Regions from separate parts of the Nocardiopsis sp. SBT366 genome, predicted to be linked through region 1. Evidence: predicted binding sites of a transcription regulator. Region 1 holds the regulator's gene; the other holds the start of a gene.
What was found. The regulator LexA, encoded in region 1, represses DNA repair genes until DNA is damaged. The targets are predictions, from matches to a motif close to TCGAACANNTGTTCGA.
Positions count from the first base shown of each region.

Region 2: the regulator LexA is predicted to act here: its motif matches at 1,743-1,758, upstream of recA (recombinase RecA).

Region 1 is NZ_LAVM01000002.1:5,939-13,777, reverse strand. Features, by position in the region: gene ADX84_RS00840 (hypothetical protein) at 1-68, shown strand, start outside; gene ADX84_RS00835 (alpha/beta fold hydrolase) at 87-1,178, opposite strand; gene lexA (transcriptional repressor LexA) at 1,228-1,959, opposite strand; gene nrdR (transcriptional regulator NrdR) at 2,569-3,045, shown strand; gene ADX84_RS00820 (vitamin B12-dependent ribonucleotide reductase) at 3,175-5,919, shown strand; gene ADX84_RS00815 (CBS domain-containing protein) at 6,038-6,466, shown strand; gene ADX84_RS00810 (hypothetical protein) at 6,463-6,768, opposite strand; gene ADX84_RS00805 (SPFH domain-containing protein) at 7,354-7,839, shown strand, end outside.
Region 2 is NZ_LAVM01000028.1:48,494-56,332, forward strand. Features, by position in the region: gene ADX84_RS10990 (ATP-dependent helicase) at 1-1,371, opposite strand, end outside; gene ADX84_RS25385 (DUF3046 domain-containing protein) at 1,492-1,686, shown strand; gene recA (recombinase RecA) at 1,868-2,995, shown strand; gene ADX84_RS11000 (regulatory protein RecX) at 2,988-3,581, shown strand; gene ADX84_RS11005 (class I SAM-dependent methyltransferase) at 3,681-4,313, shown strand; gene ADX84_RS11010 (prolyl oligopeptidase family serine peptidase) at 4,440-6,533, opposite strand; gene ADX84_RS11015 (amino acid ABC transporter permease) at 6,806-7,839, opposite strand, start outside.

The sequences.
Region 1 (7,839 bases):
CCGCCGAGGAGGCCGAGCTCCTCGCCCGCGCCGTCGTCGACGAGCTGCCCGCACCCGCGGACGACTAGCGGATCGTTCCGGGTCGGCTACCAGAGACCGTCGAGGAACCCCTCCAGCGCCGGGGTGACGTCGGGGGAGAAGGCACGGTCCGCGTCGAGGGCGGCGGCCCCGGGGGAGTCGTCGTACTCGCGCAGGATGTGGTCGACCCCCGACAGGTCCACCCGCTCGGCGCCGTCCAGGCCGGTCATGAGCCGGTCGACCTCCTCCTCGTTCACCTGGGCGTCCTGGTCGCCCCACAGGACCAGCACCGGGGTGTCCCCGGGCAGGCCCTCGGCCAGTTCCACGGGGTCGAAGGAGTCGATCCAGGTCAGGTAGTCCGCGCTGTTCTCGTCGAACAACCCCGTGGCGTCGCTCTCGGGCAGCTCCCCGCCCGCGCGCACGGCGGCCCGGCCCGCCCGCAGGTCCGAGAGCATCTGCGCCGCGGTCACCTCGCCGACGCCGCCCTGGGCCTCGGCGGTGCGGATCTGCTCGGACACCTGGCGGTCGATGAGGTCCAGCATGCGGGTGCCCGGCGGAGCGGCCAGCACCAGCGCGGGTTCGGCGTCGAGGAGTTCGTGGGCGCGCAGCGCGTACAGGGCACCCTCACTGTGGCCCAGGATGACCGTGCGCTCGGGGTCCACCTCGGGCTGGGCGACCAGCTCCGTGTAGGCGGCGGCCATCTGCCGGTCGAAGACGAGGGGGTCGACCGGCTGGTCGAGGGCCTCCTCCTCGGCCTCGCTCATGTCCGCCGGGTCCGCGCTGCCGAACTTGTCGTAGCGCAGCGAAGCGGCACCCGCACCGCTCAGCACCCGGGCGAGGTTCAGGTTGGTGTTGGCCTCCGGGCGCGCGGCGCCGTTGCCGTCCCGGTCGGTGGGACCGCTGCCGGAGACGATGAGCACCCCCGGGACGGAGCCCTCACCGGCGCCGGAGGGAGCGGTGAAGGTGCCCGGCACCGTGAACCCGCCACCCTCGAAGGAGACCTCGCGCTCCTGCCCGGCCGCACCGGGCAGCGCGGGCCCGTCGCCGTCGCTGGGCGCGCAGGCGGAGACCAGCAGGGCCCCGGCGACCAGGGCCGAGGCCAGGGCGGCGCGGGGTCGGCTCGGGGAAGGGGACACGGGGGCGGAGGCAGGTGTCGACACACCCTCAGCGTATCGGCACGCCCACCACCCCCGGCTCGGGGACCTGGGCTCAGACCCGGCGCATGACCGTGACGACCTTGCCGAGGATGGTGGCCTCGTCTCCCTGGATGGGGTCGTAGGCGTCGTTGCGCGGCATCAGCCACACGTGCCCGTCCGGCTCCCGGCGCAGCACCTTGACGGTGGCCTCGTCGTCCAGCATCGCCGCGACGATGTCACCGTTCTCGGCGGTCTGCTGCTGACGGACCACCACCAGGTCACCATCGGTGATCGCGGCGTCGATCATGGAGTCACCGACCACCGTGAGCATGAACAGACGGCCCTCGCCGACCAGCTGGCGCGGCAGCGCCAGGACGTCCTCCACGGCCTCCTCGGCCAGGATCGGGCCACCGGCGGCGATCCGACCGACCAGCGGCACCGAGGCCGCCCGGGTGGAGTCGGCGGTGAGCTCCTCCTGGGTGAGGGTCTGGGAGGCCTCGCGGCCCGGGGTGCGCAGCTCCACGGCGCGCGGCCGGTTCTGGTCCCGGTGCAGGTAGCCCTTGCGCTGGAGCACCTTGAGCTGGTGCGCCACGCTGGAGGGGCTGGACAGGCCGACCGTGTCGCCGATCTCCCGGATGGACGGCGGGTACCCCCGTTCCCGGACGTAGCGCTGGATGCAGTTGAGGACACTCTGCTGACGTGCGGTGAGCTTGGGGGTGTCGGACCCGGACGGGCCCGGGTCGCCGACGGGCGAAAGAACGGTGGTGGGTCCGGAGCCGACGGCTCCGGGGTTCTCCTCCGGCACGGCCGGGCCTCCTCGGTGTTCGGTTCGGTCAGGGCCTGTGTGTGGCCGGATCGGCCACGCGGACCGGACGGCGAAGCCGGTGTGAAATCAAGGTCAACTTTAGTCGTTGCACACGGTGATATCAAACAAGCGTTCGAGAACGTGTGGACGAGGGCGCGTGGGGATTTCGCATTGTGTTTTCGCGCCCCGATTTCCGGGGGTCCGGACTTATGTGTGTACACGCGCGCCGTGGCCGTTGTCCGGGGAATGTGCGATCCGGTATGGGGTTCGTCTCGCCGTGCCCCGCCGCCACTCCGTGCTCGCGGGAGAGGGGGGAATTCGGTCGGCGCCGAGGTGTGGCGGGCGTCGAGCCGCGCGCCCGCGCCCCCTTATCCTTGGATTCGGCTCCCGGAGCCGCACATCCCCGTTTCCACCTCCTCGAACCCCGTTCCTCGGCCGCCCCTGTTCCAGGGTTTGGGGACACGCCGTCGGCAGGGTTGCGGGTGTCCGCCCCAGCGCCTAGGTTCGACCACAACATCTGGTGTTGACATGGGGGCTGTGGTCAATAAGTTGTGGTTAAGTAGACCTCCAGGGTTGTTGGTCGGGTACAGGAAAGCCAGGTGAACCGGGATGCACTGTCCGTTCTGCCGTCATCCGGACACCAGGGTGATCGACAGCAGGTCCACCGACGACGGCGCGGCCATCCGGCGCCGCAGGACCTGCCCCGTCTGTGAGCGACGCTTCACCACGCAGGAGACCGTCCTGCTGATGGTGGCCAAGCGGTCCGGGGTCACCGAACCCTTCAGCCGCACCAAGATCATCGCCGGGGTGCGCCGCGCCTGCCAGGGCCGCCCCGTCTCCGAGGACGCCCTCGCCAAACTCGGCCAGCGGGTCGAGGAGGAGATCCGCGGCCGGGGTGTGGCCGAGGTGCCCGCCCACGAGATCGGCCTTGCCATCCTGGGTCCCATGCGTGACCTGGACGAGGTCGCCTACCTGCACTTCGCGAGCGTCTACCGTGGGTTCGAGAGCCTCGCCGACTTCGAGGCCGAGATCGCGAGCCTGCGGGAGGACCGCGAGGGGGAGCCCGCGGTCGACACCACCGGGTAACCCCGGCGACCGCCGCATGGTGGGTGGAAAGCCCGGCCGAGACCGTGCCTTCCGCACCACCCCGAACACACATGAACGTCCGCGCGGTCACCGCCGGGTCCGCGCATGACCTTCGGGGGAGAGGTCGCCATGACGCGAAGGACGAACGGCACGACCAGGCGCCGGGGCAAGGGCCTGACGATCGGCCGGGTCAACACCACCGAGGGCGTCCATCCGTACGACACCCTCGAATGGGAACTCCGCGACGTCGTCATGACCAACTGGCGCGACGGCACCGTCAACTTCGAGCAGCACGGCGTCGAGTTCCCCGTCACCTGGTCGGTGAACGCCACCCAGATCGTGACGAGCAAGTACTTCCGGGGGGCCGTCGGCACTCCCGAGCGCGAGTCGAGCCTCAGACAGCTCATCGACCGCGTCGTCGGCGTCTACACCAGAACCGGCCGCGAACACGGCTACTTCGCCTCGGACCAGGACGCCGAGGTCTTCGACCACGAACTCAAGTACGCCCTGGCCCACCAGCTCTTCAGCTTCAACTCCCCGGTCTGGTTCAACGTCGGCACCACCTCCAGGGCCCAGGTCTCCGCGTGCTTCATCCTCTCCGTGGAGGACACCATGGAGTCGATCCTGGAGTGGTACAAGGAGGAGGGGCTCATCTTCAAGGGCGGCTCCGGCGCGGGGGTGAACCTGTCGCGCATCCGCTCCAGCAGGGAGCTGCTGTCCTCCGGGGGCTCCGCCTCGGGGCCGGTCTCCTTCATGCGCGGCGCCGACGCCTCCGCCGGGACCATCAAGTCCGGCGGCGCCACCCGCCGGGCGGCCAAGATGGTGGTGCTCGACGTGGACCACCCCGACATCGAGGAGTTCGTCGGGGCCAAGGCGCGCGAGGAGCTCAAGATCCGCGCGCTCCGGGACGCGGGCTTCGACGTCGACCTGGGCGGCGACGACATGTTCAGCGTCCAGTACCAGAACGCCAACAACTCCGTCCGCGTGTCCGACGCGTTCATGCGCGCGGTGGAGACCGGCTCCGGGTTCGGCCTGACCTCCCGCACCACGGGCGAGGTCATCGCCACCGTCGACGCCAAGGAGCTCTTCCACCGCATGGCCGCCGCCGCGTGGGAGTGCGCGGACCCGGGCATCCAGTACGACGGCACCATCCAGGACTGGCACACCAACCCCGAGACCGGCCGCATCAGCGCGAGCAATCCCTGCAGTGAGTACCTCAGTCTGGACGACTCGTCCTGCAACCTGGCCTCGATCAACCTGCTGAAGTTCCTACGCGAGGACGACACGTTCGACGTCGAGGGGTTCACCCGGCTCACCGAACTCGTGATCACCGCGATGGACATCTCCATCACCTTCGCGGACTTCCCCACGGAGAGGATCGGCGAGACGACACGGGCCTACCGGCAGCTGGGGATCGGGTACGCCAACCTCGGCGCGCTGCTGATGGCCACCGGCCACGCCTATGACTCCGAGGGCGGACGGGCCGTGGCCGCCGCCGTCACCTCGCTGATGACCGCGGCCGCCTACCGCCGAAGCGCCGAACTGGCCGGTGTGGTCGGCCCCTACGACGGATTCGAGCGCAACCAGAGCGCGCACGAACGCGTGATGCGCAAGCACGCGGCCGCCAACGACGACCTGCGCACCATCGGCGCACTGGAGGAGCCCGTCCACGCGGCCGCCACCAAGGAGTGGGAGCGGTGCCTGGAGGTCGGTGAACGCGACGGTTGGCGCAACGCCCAAGCCAGCCTTCTCGCGCCCACCGGGACGATCGGGTTCATGATGGACTGCGACACGACCGGGATCGAACCTGACTTCTCGCTGGTCAAGTACAAGAAGCTGGTCGGCGGCGGAGCCATGCGGATCGTGAACCAGGCGATCCCCCGGGCGCTGCGGAACCTGGGCTACCAGGACGAACAGATCGAGCCGATCGTCGACCACGTGGCCGAGCACGGGCACGTGGTGGACGCCCCCGGGCTCCGACGGGAGCACTACGAGGTGTTCGACTGTGCCATGGGGCGCCGGTACATCGAGCCCATGGGGCACGTGCGCATGATGGCCGCGACCCAGCCGTTCCTGTCCGGGGCGATCTCCAAGACGGTGAACGTGCCCGAGGGAGCCACGGTCGCCGACTTCGAGGGGATCTACTACGAGGGCTGGCGCCTGGGGCTCAAGGCCCTGGCGGTATACCGGGACAACTGCAAGGTGGGCCAGCCGTTGTCCGCCTCCGGTGCGGAGGCGGAGGACGTGTCGAAGCCGGTGCGGCGGCGGCTGCCCAAGAAGCGGCCGAGCGAGACCACCTCGTTCTCCGTGGGCGGCGCCGAGGGGTACATCACCGCGGGTTCCTACCCGGACAGCGGCCTCGGCGAGGTGTTCCTGAAGCTCGGCAAGCAGGGCTCCACTCTGGCGGGGGTGATGGACGCCTTCTCCATCGCGGTCTCCATCGCCCTCCAGTACGGGGTTCCGCTGGAGACCTACGTGGAGAAGTTCACCAACATGCGCTTCGACCCGGCGGGCATGACGGACGACCCCGACATCCGTATGGCGCAGTCGGTGGTGGACTACATCTTCCGCCGCCTGGCCCTGGACCACCTGCCCTACGAGGAGCGGACCGCGCTCGGAGTGCTGTCCGCCGCGGAGCGTGAGGCCCAGGTCCACGGGGAGGACCCGTCCCAGGCGGCCGTGCAGGTGGAGTCGTACGCGCAGTCCGCCGCCTCCGCCGAGGCCCCGGTGCGGGAGGAGCGCCCCGAACGGCTGGCTCCCGACGAGGGGTTCATGGCCGACGCCCCGCTGTGCACCACCTGCGGGACCAGGATGCGCCCCGCGGGCAGCTGCTTCGCCTGTGAGGGCTGTGGCGCCACCAGCGGCTGCAGCTGACGCTCGAGGGGGCGGGTTCCCGAGGGAGCCCGCCCCGGGTGGTCCACACCTTTGGTTGGCGGGGCGGGGATCGGGTACCCCTTCGGCACCCGGCGACGGCCAGTGGAAGGTGGTTCCCATGCTGATAGCCGCGATCCTGCGGGCGAAGGGCCCGGAGGTGGTGAGCGTCGCCCCCGAGGCGACCGTCGCCCGACTGCTCACCGAACTCGCCCGTCACAACGTCGGTGCCGTCGTGGTCGCCGAGAACGACACCCTCGTCGGGATCGTCTCCGAGCGCGACGTGGTCCGACACCTGGAGCGCCGGGGGCCGGAGCTGATGTCCGCCCCCGTCTCCGACATCATGACCTCCGACGTCGTCACCTGCACCCCCGACGACACCGTCGAGGAGGTCAGTGAACACATGACCGTGCGCCGGTTCCGGCACGTCCCCGTGACCGCGGAGGGACGCCTGGCCGGGATCGTCAGTATCGGCGACCTCGTCAAGAGCCGTCTACGGGGTCTGGAGGACGACCGGGCCCAGCTGGAGGCCTACATCCACGGCCGTTAGGCCTCGGAACGGTCGCCGGAGGCCACGGCCACGGCGGCGGTCGCGGCGGTCACCCCCAGGACGGCGGGCCACGAGCCGACCTTCTTCGCCAGCGGGTGCGACAGGCCGAAGGCGGCCACGTACACGCCGGTCAGCGCGATGGCGGTGCCCAGGCCGGAGTTTCGGCGGGTGGTCTCGAAGGCCGCCGCGCCGAATCCGGCCAGGACCGCGCCTCCCAGGGGCCGGTTTCCGGTGGCGCGCGCCACCGAGTAGCCGCCGATCAGACCGGCGGTGGTCAGGACGGCACTGGGTACTGCGAGCATGGAGAACTCCCTGTTCGGTGCGATTCGGTCAGGACGAGGCCGGGGCGGGGTTGTGGCTCCTTCCGCCCACCCGTCGCCCTCCACCACCCTCAACGGACGCCTGCGGCGCGGTGCTTGCCCTCTTCGTCGCCCTCCACCACCCTCAACGGACGCCTGCGGCGGCGCGGTGGCCTCGCGTCACCACCAGGCTGCCTCTCACCGCACCGACGAAGCTCGCACCGCCAACCCCGGGCGGGCCCCGCTGCGCGGCTCCGCGGAGCCTGCGTGGCGGTGCACGGCAGGGAAACGGCCGCTCGCATCGATGGCGGCTCCGCAGCCACCGGCGAGAGCATTCGAAAACCACCCTAGCCCCGCCCCCGGGGCCGCGCCATGTGGCACGCGTTGGGGGCCGCGGATCACCGTGCGGCTGATTCCGCGTCACGCTCGGGACACACCCATGGGTTTCGGCTGGCCCTCGTGCCAAGCTGGAGGCTGACCACTACCGGTTTGTCCTGAAACGAACCCGACCCGACCTGGAACCAGGTCGCGGTACGCGACGTCGAAGCCGATAGTTCCCGACGTTCCGTCACAAGGAAGTGCATGCCTATGTCGTTCGCGCAAACGGTGCGCGGCGCGGCCGACGCCGTCGCCCAAGGGGGCGACCCGCGCCAGGCCATGACCGACGCAGTCCAACAGGCCGCGGGCCAGATGACCGGGCAGGACTCCGGTCAGCGGTCCGGGCAGAGTACGGAGGGCGGTCTCGATCCCCGTGACTTCGTCGCGGCGAGGGAGCAGGGCGCCTCCGTCGACACCCGGATCGAGCAGAAGACCACCTCGCTGAGCAACGCTGGTGAGGCCCTCAACCGCAGCTACTACGAGCGCGGCCGGGGAGGTCCGGTCCATGTCATCTGCCCGATGGTCATCCCCCGGGGACGCACCTTCGTGACGATGCTCCCGGCCATCGCCCTGCTCGTCATCGGTGTCGTCGGGTTCTCGACCTCCGCCGCCACGGCCATGGTCAGCGGCGCCAACCCGCTGCTCAACCCCTTCTTCGGCGTCCACTACTGGCTCGTCACCATCGCCGTCACCGCC
Region 2 (7,839 bases), on a different contig from region 1:
CTCCAGCCGTTCGATCCCGCCCGCGCGCATGCGTTCGGTCACCACGGTGGTCGCCAGCAGGTCGCCCCGGTACTGCGGAAGGAACACCCCGCGGGAGGTCTCACCCACCTGGTGGCCCGCGCGGCCGACCCGCTGGAGGCCACTGGCCACCGACGGGGGAGCGGCCACCTGCACCACCAGGTCCACCGCCCCCATGTCCACCCCGAGTTCGAGGCTGGAGGTGGCCACCACACACCGCAGCCGCCCCGCCTTGAGGTCGTCCTCGATGAGCTCCCGCTCGGCCTTGGACACGGACCCGTGGTGGGCGCGCGCGATCACCGGGTCACCGCCCCGGCTCTGCTCGGACTGGCCGATCACCTGCGCGGCCACCTCCTCGTCGGGGAGGCCGCCGTCGACGCGTTCGGCGTGGAGGTCGTTGAGCCGGGCGCACAGCTTCTCGGCGGTGCGACGGCCGTTGGTGAACACGATGGTGGAGCGGTTGGCCTCGACCAGATCCAGCACCCGGCGCTCCATGTGCGGCCAGACCGAGCCCCGGCTCATGGTGTTGCCCGCGCGCGGGTCCGGGGGCAGGCCCTCGGCCGTGGCGGCCGGGCTCCCGGGTTCGTCGAGGTCGGGTACGGACGCCTCCACGCGCAGGTCCATGCGGGGGGTGTCCGGCGGCGCCACGATCACGGCGCCACCGGTTCCGGCGGATCCCCCACCGGTGCCGCTCAGGTAGGCGGCGACGGTCTCCCGCGGACGCACCGTGGCGGACAGGCCGATCCGCTGGGCCGGGCGGTCCACCAGGGCGGACAGGCGCTCCAGGCTCAGCGCCAGGTGGGCGCCGCGCTTGGTCCCGGCCAGGGCGTGCACCTCGTCCACGATGACCGTCTCCACCCCGGAGAGGCCCTCACGGGCCCTGGAGGTCAGGACGAGGAAGAGGGACTCGGGCGTGGTGATGAGGACGTCCGGGGGGTGGGTCGCCATCCGGCGCCGCTCCTGGGCGGGGGTGTCGCCGGTGCGCACCCCCACGGTGACCGGTGACAGGACCTCCCCACCGCCCTCGGCGGCCGCGGCGATCCCCGCGAGCGGCTGGCGGAGGTTGCGCTCCACGTCCACAGCCAGCGCCTTGAGCGGCGACACGTACAGGACCCGGCAGCGCTTCGAGCGATCCGTCGGCACCGGGGCGTGGGTGAGCCGGTCCAGGGACCACAGGAAGGCCGACAGCGTCTTGCCCGACCCGGTCGGCGCCACCACCAGCGTGTCCCTGCCGGAGGCGACCGTCCGCCAGGCCTCGGTCTGTGCGGCCGTGGGCCCGTCCGGGAAGGCCCGACCGAACCAGGCCCGGGTCGCCGTGCCGAAGGGTGCCAGGGGATCGGTCGCTCCGCTCATCGCACCAGTCTGCCCAAGGGGTCCGACAGATCGCCGCAGGACACCCGGGACCGCGGACCGGCGGAACTCGTCCTGTGGACGAGGCCCAGCGGCTCCCTCCGGTCACCCATACTGGGGCCGATGAGACTCACTGTTTTCTGGCACAACATGCACGCCCAGTTCGGCGAGGCCTACGCGGACAGCCTGGCCAAGGACTACGTCATCGAGAAGCTCGGCTCCCGCACGGTCAACCAGGCGCTGGCCGACGGGACCTCGGCCAAGGAGGTGTGGCGGGCCGTGTGTGACGCGTTCGACCTTCCCGCCTCCGTCCGCTGAGCCGACCTTCCCCAAGCACACGTAAAAACCGGGACGCCAGGGGTTCGTACCGGATTTCGAACATGAGTTCGGGTACTCTGGGTTCTCGGTGGGCGGACGTCGAGCGTCGCGATTGTCGTAGCGACCGCGTAGCGTCATGCGCATCATGAAGAAAAAGGCATCAACCCAACAGGGGAATCCCGTGGCATCTGGAGACCGAGACAAGGCTCTCGAAACAGCGCTCGCGCAGATCGAGCGGCAGTTCGGCAAGGGCTCCGTCATGCGGCTGGGGGACGACGACCGTCCGCCGATCGAGGCGATCCCCACCGGCGCCATCGCGCTGGACGTCGCCCTGGGCATCGGAGGCCTGCCCAAGGGCCGGGTCGTCGAGATCTACGGCCCCGAGTCCAGCGGTAAGACCACCGTCGCCCTGCACGCGGTGGCCAGCGCCCAGAAGATGGGCGGCATCGCCGCCTTCGTCGACGCCGAGCACGCGCTCGACCCCGAGTACGCCAAGAAGATCGGCGTCGACACCGACAACCTCCTCCTGTCGCAGCCGGACACCGGTGAGCAGGCGCTGGAGATCGTCGACATGCTCATCCGCTCCGGCGCCGTCTCGATCATCGTGATCGACTCCGTGGCGGCCCTGGTGCCCCGCGCCGAGATCGAGGGCGAGATGGGCGACAGCCACGTCGGCCTCCAGGCCCGGCTCATGTCCCAGGCGCTGCGCAAGATCGCCGGTGCCCTGCACACCACCGGCACCACCGCGATCTTCATCAACCAGCTCCGCGAGAAGGTCGGCGTCATGTTCGGCTCGCCGGAGACCACCACCGGTGGCAAGGCGCTGAAGTTCTACGCCTCGGTCCGCCTGGACGTGCGCCGCATCGAGACGCTCAAGGACGGCACCGACGCGGTCGGCAACCGCACCCGCGTCAAGGTCGTCAAGAACAAGGTCGCTCCGCCCTTCAAGCAGGCGGAGTTCGACATCCTCTACGGTGTCGGCGTCTCCCGCGAGGGCAGCCTCATCGACCTGGGCGTCGAGCACGCCATCGTGCGCAAGTCCGGCGCCTGGTACACCTACGACGGCACCCAGCTCGGGCAGGGCAAGGAGAACGCCCGCAACTTCCTGCGCGAGAACGTGGACGTGGCCAAGGAGATCGAGAAGAAGATCAAGGAGAAGCTGGGCATCCCCGGACAGGGTGACGACAGCGCCTCCAGCGCCTCCAGCCCCGCCGAGCCCAAGGCCGACCCGGTCAAGGCCGAGGAGCCCAAGGCCCCGGCCAAGCGCGTCGCGGCCAAGACCACCAAGGCCGCCGCCCCGGATGCGTGAGCGGCGCCGGTCACCCGACCGCACCGGACCGGCCGAGGCCGATCCGGTGAGCGCCGACGAGGAGACCGCTCCGGGCGGGCAGCCCGGAGCGGACCTCGAGAACAAGGCCAGGAACCTGGTCCTGCGGATGCTCACCCACTCCCCGCGCACCCGCGCCCAGCTGGAGCGCTCCCTGCACCGCAGGGAGTACCCGGACGAGGTGGTGGAGGGGGTCCTCAACGGCCTCGATGAGGCCGGACTGATCGACGACGCCGCCTTCGCCCAGGCCTGGGTCACCTCCCGGCAGTACGGCAGGCACCTGTCCCGCCGTGCCCTGACCCAGGAGCTGCGCACCCGGGGGGTGGAGGAGGAGACCGTCCGTGAGGCGGTCGCCGAGGTCAGTGACGAGGACGAGCAGGAGGCCGCCCGCGTGCTGGCCCGCAAGAGCCTGCGCGGGAGCCGAAGCAGGGAGAAGGAGGCCCGCATCCGCCGTGCCCTGGGCGTCCTGGCACGCAAGGGCTACCCGGGGGGCCTGTCCTACCGCATCGTCCGCGAGGAGATGGAACAGGAAGGCCTGGAGGCCGACCCGGACCACCCCGACCTCTAGCGCCCACTCAGCCAACTCTGCCCCACCCGGGCCGCAGGCGGGCAGGGCCGCTTCGGCCCCGGGCGCCGTGCACGCACGCGGATGCTAGCTTCCTCTTCTGTGACGGAACACCAGGAAGAGACCAGGGCCGCCTACGACGGGGTCGTCGAGCTGTACGCGTCGATGTTCGCGGGACGGTTGGAGTCACAGCCGTTCTCGCGGAACATGATCGGCACCTTCGCCGAACTGGTGCGCGGGACGGGGAACCCGCTGGCGGCCGACGTCGGGTGTGGGCCCGGACACCTGACGGCCATGCTGCGCGAACTGGGTCTGGACGCCTTCGGGCTGGACCTCTCCTCCGCCATGGTCGACCACGCACGGCGGACGTACCCGTCCCTGCGGTTCGAGCAGGCGCGGATGGAGACCCTGCCGGTCGAGGACGGCGCGCTCGGCGGTGTTCTGGCCCACTACTCCGTGATCCACACCCCGCCCGGGGAACTGCCGGCGCTCCTGGACGAGCAGGTGCGGGTCCTGGCGCCCGGGGGTCTGCTCCTGGTCTCGTTCTTCGCCACCGACGGACCCGAGCCGGTTCGCTTCGACCACAAGGTGACCCCCGCCCACAGCTGGCCTGTGGAACGGTTCGCCGAACTGCTGGCCGAGGCTGGTCTCACCGTGGTCGCCCGGCTCATCCATGATCCGGCCTCCGAGCGGGGCTTCCTTGACGCCCACCTGTTGGCCCGCCTCGACCGGTGATCGCCGAGGTGGCCGTGTGCGCACGGCTCCCTGACGGGCCCCACCCCGGCAGGGCGGCGGCGAACACCCCGCGGGTCTGATCAGGCCCGACCAGGCACTCCCGCACCGGTCGAGCTCCTCGGGGGCTCAGGACGGCTCCGTGTGCTCCCTGACCACGGGCTCACCGGTCCCGGCGGTCACACCGGCCTCCGGGGTCACCTCGGGAAGCTGCTCCGCGACGGGGATGTCGACCTCCGGTTCCTCTGCGCGCGGTTCGGGGGGATCGGTGGTGAGTTCCAGCGGGGCCACGTCCGGCGCGAAACCGAACACTCCCGCGTAGAAGGCCAGCTCCGCCTCCAGGGAGCGCACGCGCGCGGCCTCGGACCGGAATCCGTGCGCCTCACCCTCGAACTCCAGCAGCGCGTGGGGCACCTGGCGCCTGCTCAGCCCAACGGCCATGCGGCTCGCCTGGTCCGGGGTGACCACCTTGTCCTCCAACCCCTGGAGCAGGAGGACGGGGACCCCGATCTCACTGATCCGGTTGATCGGCGACCGCTCCCGGTAGGTCTCCACGAACCCCGGCAGGGTCCCGACCAGCGTGTCCGTGAAACGTGACTCGAAGTCGTGGGTGGTCTTGACCAGGCCCAGCAGGTCCGCGACACCGAAGTACGACACCCCGCAGGCGAAGGTGTCACCGGTCAGGGCGAGCAGGGCGGTGAGGCCGCCCGCGCTCGGGCCCCGGATCGCCAGGCGCTCGGGGTCGGCCAGGCCACGATCCACCAGGGCCCGAGCGGCCGCGGTGCAGTCCTCGACGTCCACCGCACCCCACTGCTTGTGCAGGCGCTTGCGGTAGGAGCGCCCGTAGCCCGTGGAACCGCCGTAGTCCACGTCCACGATGCCGATCCCACGGCTGGTGAAGTAGGCCTTGACCAGGTCCAAGGAGCGCGTGGCCTGCCCCACCGGCCCGCCGTGCGCCCACACCACGTAGGGCGCTGGCCCCTCCGAGGAGACCTCGGGGTTGGTGGGCGGGTACACGTTGGCGTGCACCGTCGCCCCGTAGCGGCCGGGCAGCGTCTCCTGGCGGGGGACGGGAAGGTAGGCGGGGTCGACGGGTTCCTCGGCGCCGCGCACCAGCACCTCGACGGTACGGCGGTCCGGGTCGAGCCGCACCAGGCACCCGGCGGTGTCCGCGGAGGCCGCGATGGCCACCACGCTGGTGCCGTCCGAGTCCAGGTGCGACCACGAGGTCAGCTCGGTGGTGACCGGCTCCAGGTCCAGGGTGTCGGGGTCGTACACGCTCGGCCGCATCGCGGTGTCGCCGTGCAGGGTCACGATCCGTCCGTCGTCCAGCAGGCGGAAACAGCGGTCGCCCAGACGCCACGGCGGGGAGTGGAACTCCTCCTCGGCCGGGTACAGGGCGATGGCCTGTCCCTTCAGCCCGGCCTGATACAGGTTCCAGAAGCCGGGCCAGTCCGAGGCCAGGTACAGCGTGGAGTCGTCAGACCAGACGGGGGCGAGCACGGACTCGTCCACCCCGCCCTTGAGCGTGTACTCGCCGATCAGCCCGTCCTCGGTGAGGTCGCCCACCCGCAGCTCCGTGCCGTCCCAGGGCATCCTCGGGTGGTTCCACCGCACGTAGGCCAGATGGGTGCCGTCCGGCGAGACCGTGGGGGAGGCGTAGAAGTGCGCTCCGGAGACCAGCTCGCGGATCGCGGACGGGTCGTGGGCGCCCCGGCCCGAGAGCGGAACCGTCACGATGGAACGGCGCACGGTGCCGTCGACGTGCTGTTCCCGCACGCACAGGAGCTGTTTGCCGTCGGCGCCCAGCGCCGGGTCGGCGTACCGCAGAGCCCCGGGGGAGGCGGGTTCGGGGGTCAGCGGGACGGGGTCCTTGGCCCCGCGTTCGAGCAGGTAGAGCCGCTGGTCCTCGGAGTTGGCGAAGACCACGCCCACACGGGCGATGGCCTTGTCGTCACGGCGGGGGACGGGGAGATGGGAACGGCCGCCGTACTCGTGCACCCGCGTGCCCACGTTCCACGGTGCGGGCAGCAGATCGCGCACGGTGCCGTCCGCGTCACGGCGCACGAGCGTGGTGCGGCCCTCCTCGGCTGGTCGGTACTCCTCCCACCAGACCTCGTCGCCCAGGACGGAGGGATACGCCATCTGGCGCACTCCTCGGGCGACGTCACCGGCACTGATGGGTGATGGCCAGGAGCCGTGGGGGCTCGACAGTTCAGACATGTCCCGCTCAGGAAGGGTCGTGGGTGTGATCAGATGACATGTCGACCTTAGTGCTCCATGGCCTTCGTGTGCAGTCCCGAAGGGCCCGCCTGTGGACAGACGGCGCCGCCGCCACACGGGCAGGGCAACGTCGACAGCGGCGAGAACGTTCGACGACACCGGTGGCGAGCCCGAACGCGTGTGAGCCGCGGGTGGTACCAACGGCGACGGCCCCGCGGAGCGCACTCGGAGTGCGTCCACGGGGCCGTCGCGCGGGTGTTCCCAGGGGCTCGTTACGAGCTCGAACCCCCGTCGCTACCGGAGCCGGAGTCGCCACCGGAACCGGATCCACCACCGGAGCCGGAGTCCCCGCCGGAGCCGGAGTCCCCGTGGGATCCGGAACCGCCGTCACCGGACTCGGGACGCGGATCGGATTCGCCCCTTTCGGAGTCCTCCTCGGTCTCGATCACGACGAAGTCCGCCCCGGGCTGGGCCGTTGCTCCGCCGGTCACGGGCTGGCCGCCGGGAACTGCGGTCACGCCCGCCACGTCGGTGGGCGCGCCGCCCGCCGCCGTCGCCTTGGCGGAGGGCCTGCCCCGACGGGCGTTGCGGCGCTCCAACCAGATTGCGAACCGGCTCAGCGACAGGTTGATCATGATGTAGATCAACGCGCAGATGATCGCCGCGGGGATCACGTTGCTCTCCCGGGTGGCCACCAGCGTGAAACTACGCAGCAGCTCCGGGAAGGCGATGATGTAACCCAGCGCGGAGTCCTTGAGCAGGACCACCAGCTGCGCGACGATCGCGGGCATCATCGAGGTGATGGCCTGCGGGATGAGGATCGTCCACATCGTCTGGGTCCGGCTCATGCCGATGGACTGCGCGGCCTCGGCCTGGCCCTTGGGCACGGCCAAAATGCCCGCGCGGAACACCTCCGCGAGCACCGACCCGTTGTACAGGGTCAGGCCCGTGACCACCGCGACCAGCGCGGTCACCTGGAAGGTCCCGGTCGGGATGTTGAAGAGCTGCCAGGCGACGATGGGCAGCGCCATCGTGAAGAAGATCAGCATCAGCAGCGGGATGCCGCGGAAGAACTCCACGACGGCCCCGGCCGGGACGCGGATCCACCAGCGCTCGGAGAGACGACCGATACCGAAGACCAGGCCGAACAGCACCGCCAGCACCGAGGCGGTCAGCGCCGCGGTCAGCGTGTTCTGGAGGCCGGGGAGGACGTAACCGGTCCACGTCTCGGGACGGAGGAAGGGCTCCCACTTGTCTGCGGCCCACTGGCCCGACGGGTTGACGGCCCAGGTCTGCGCCGAGAACA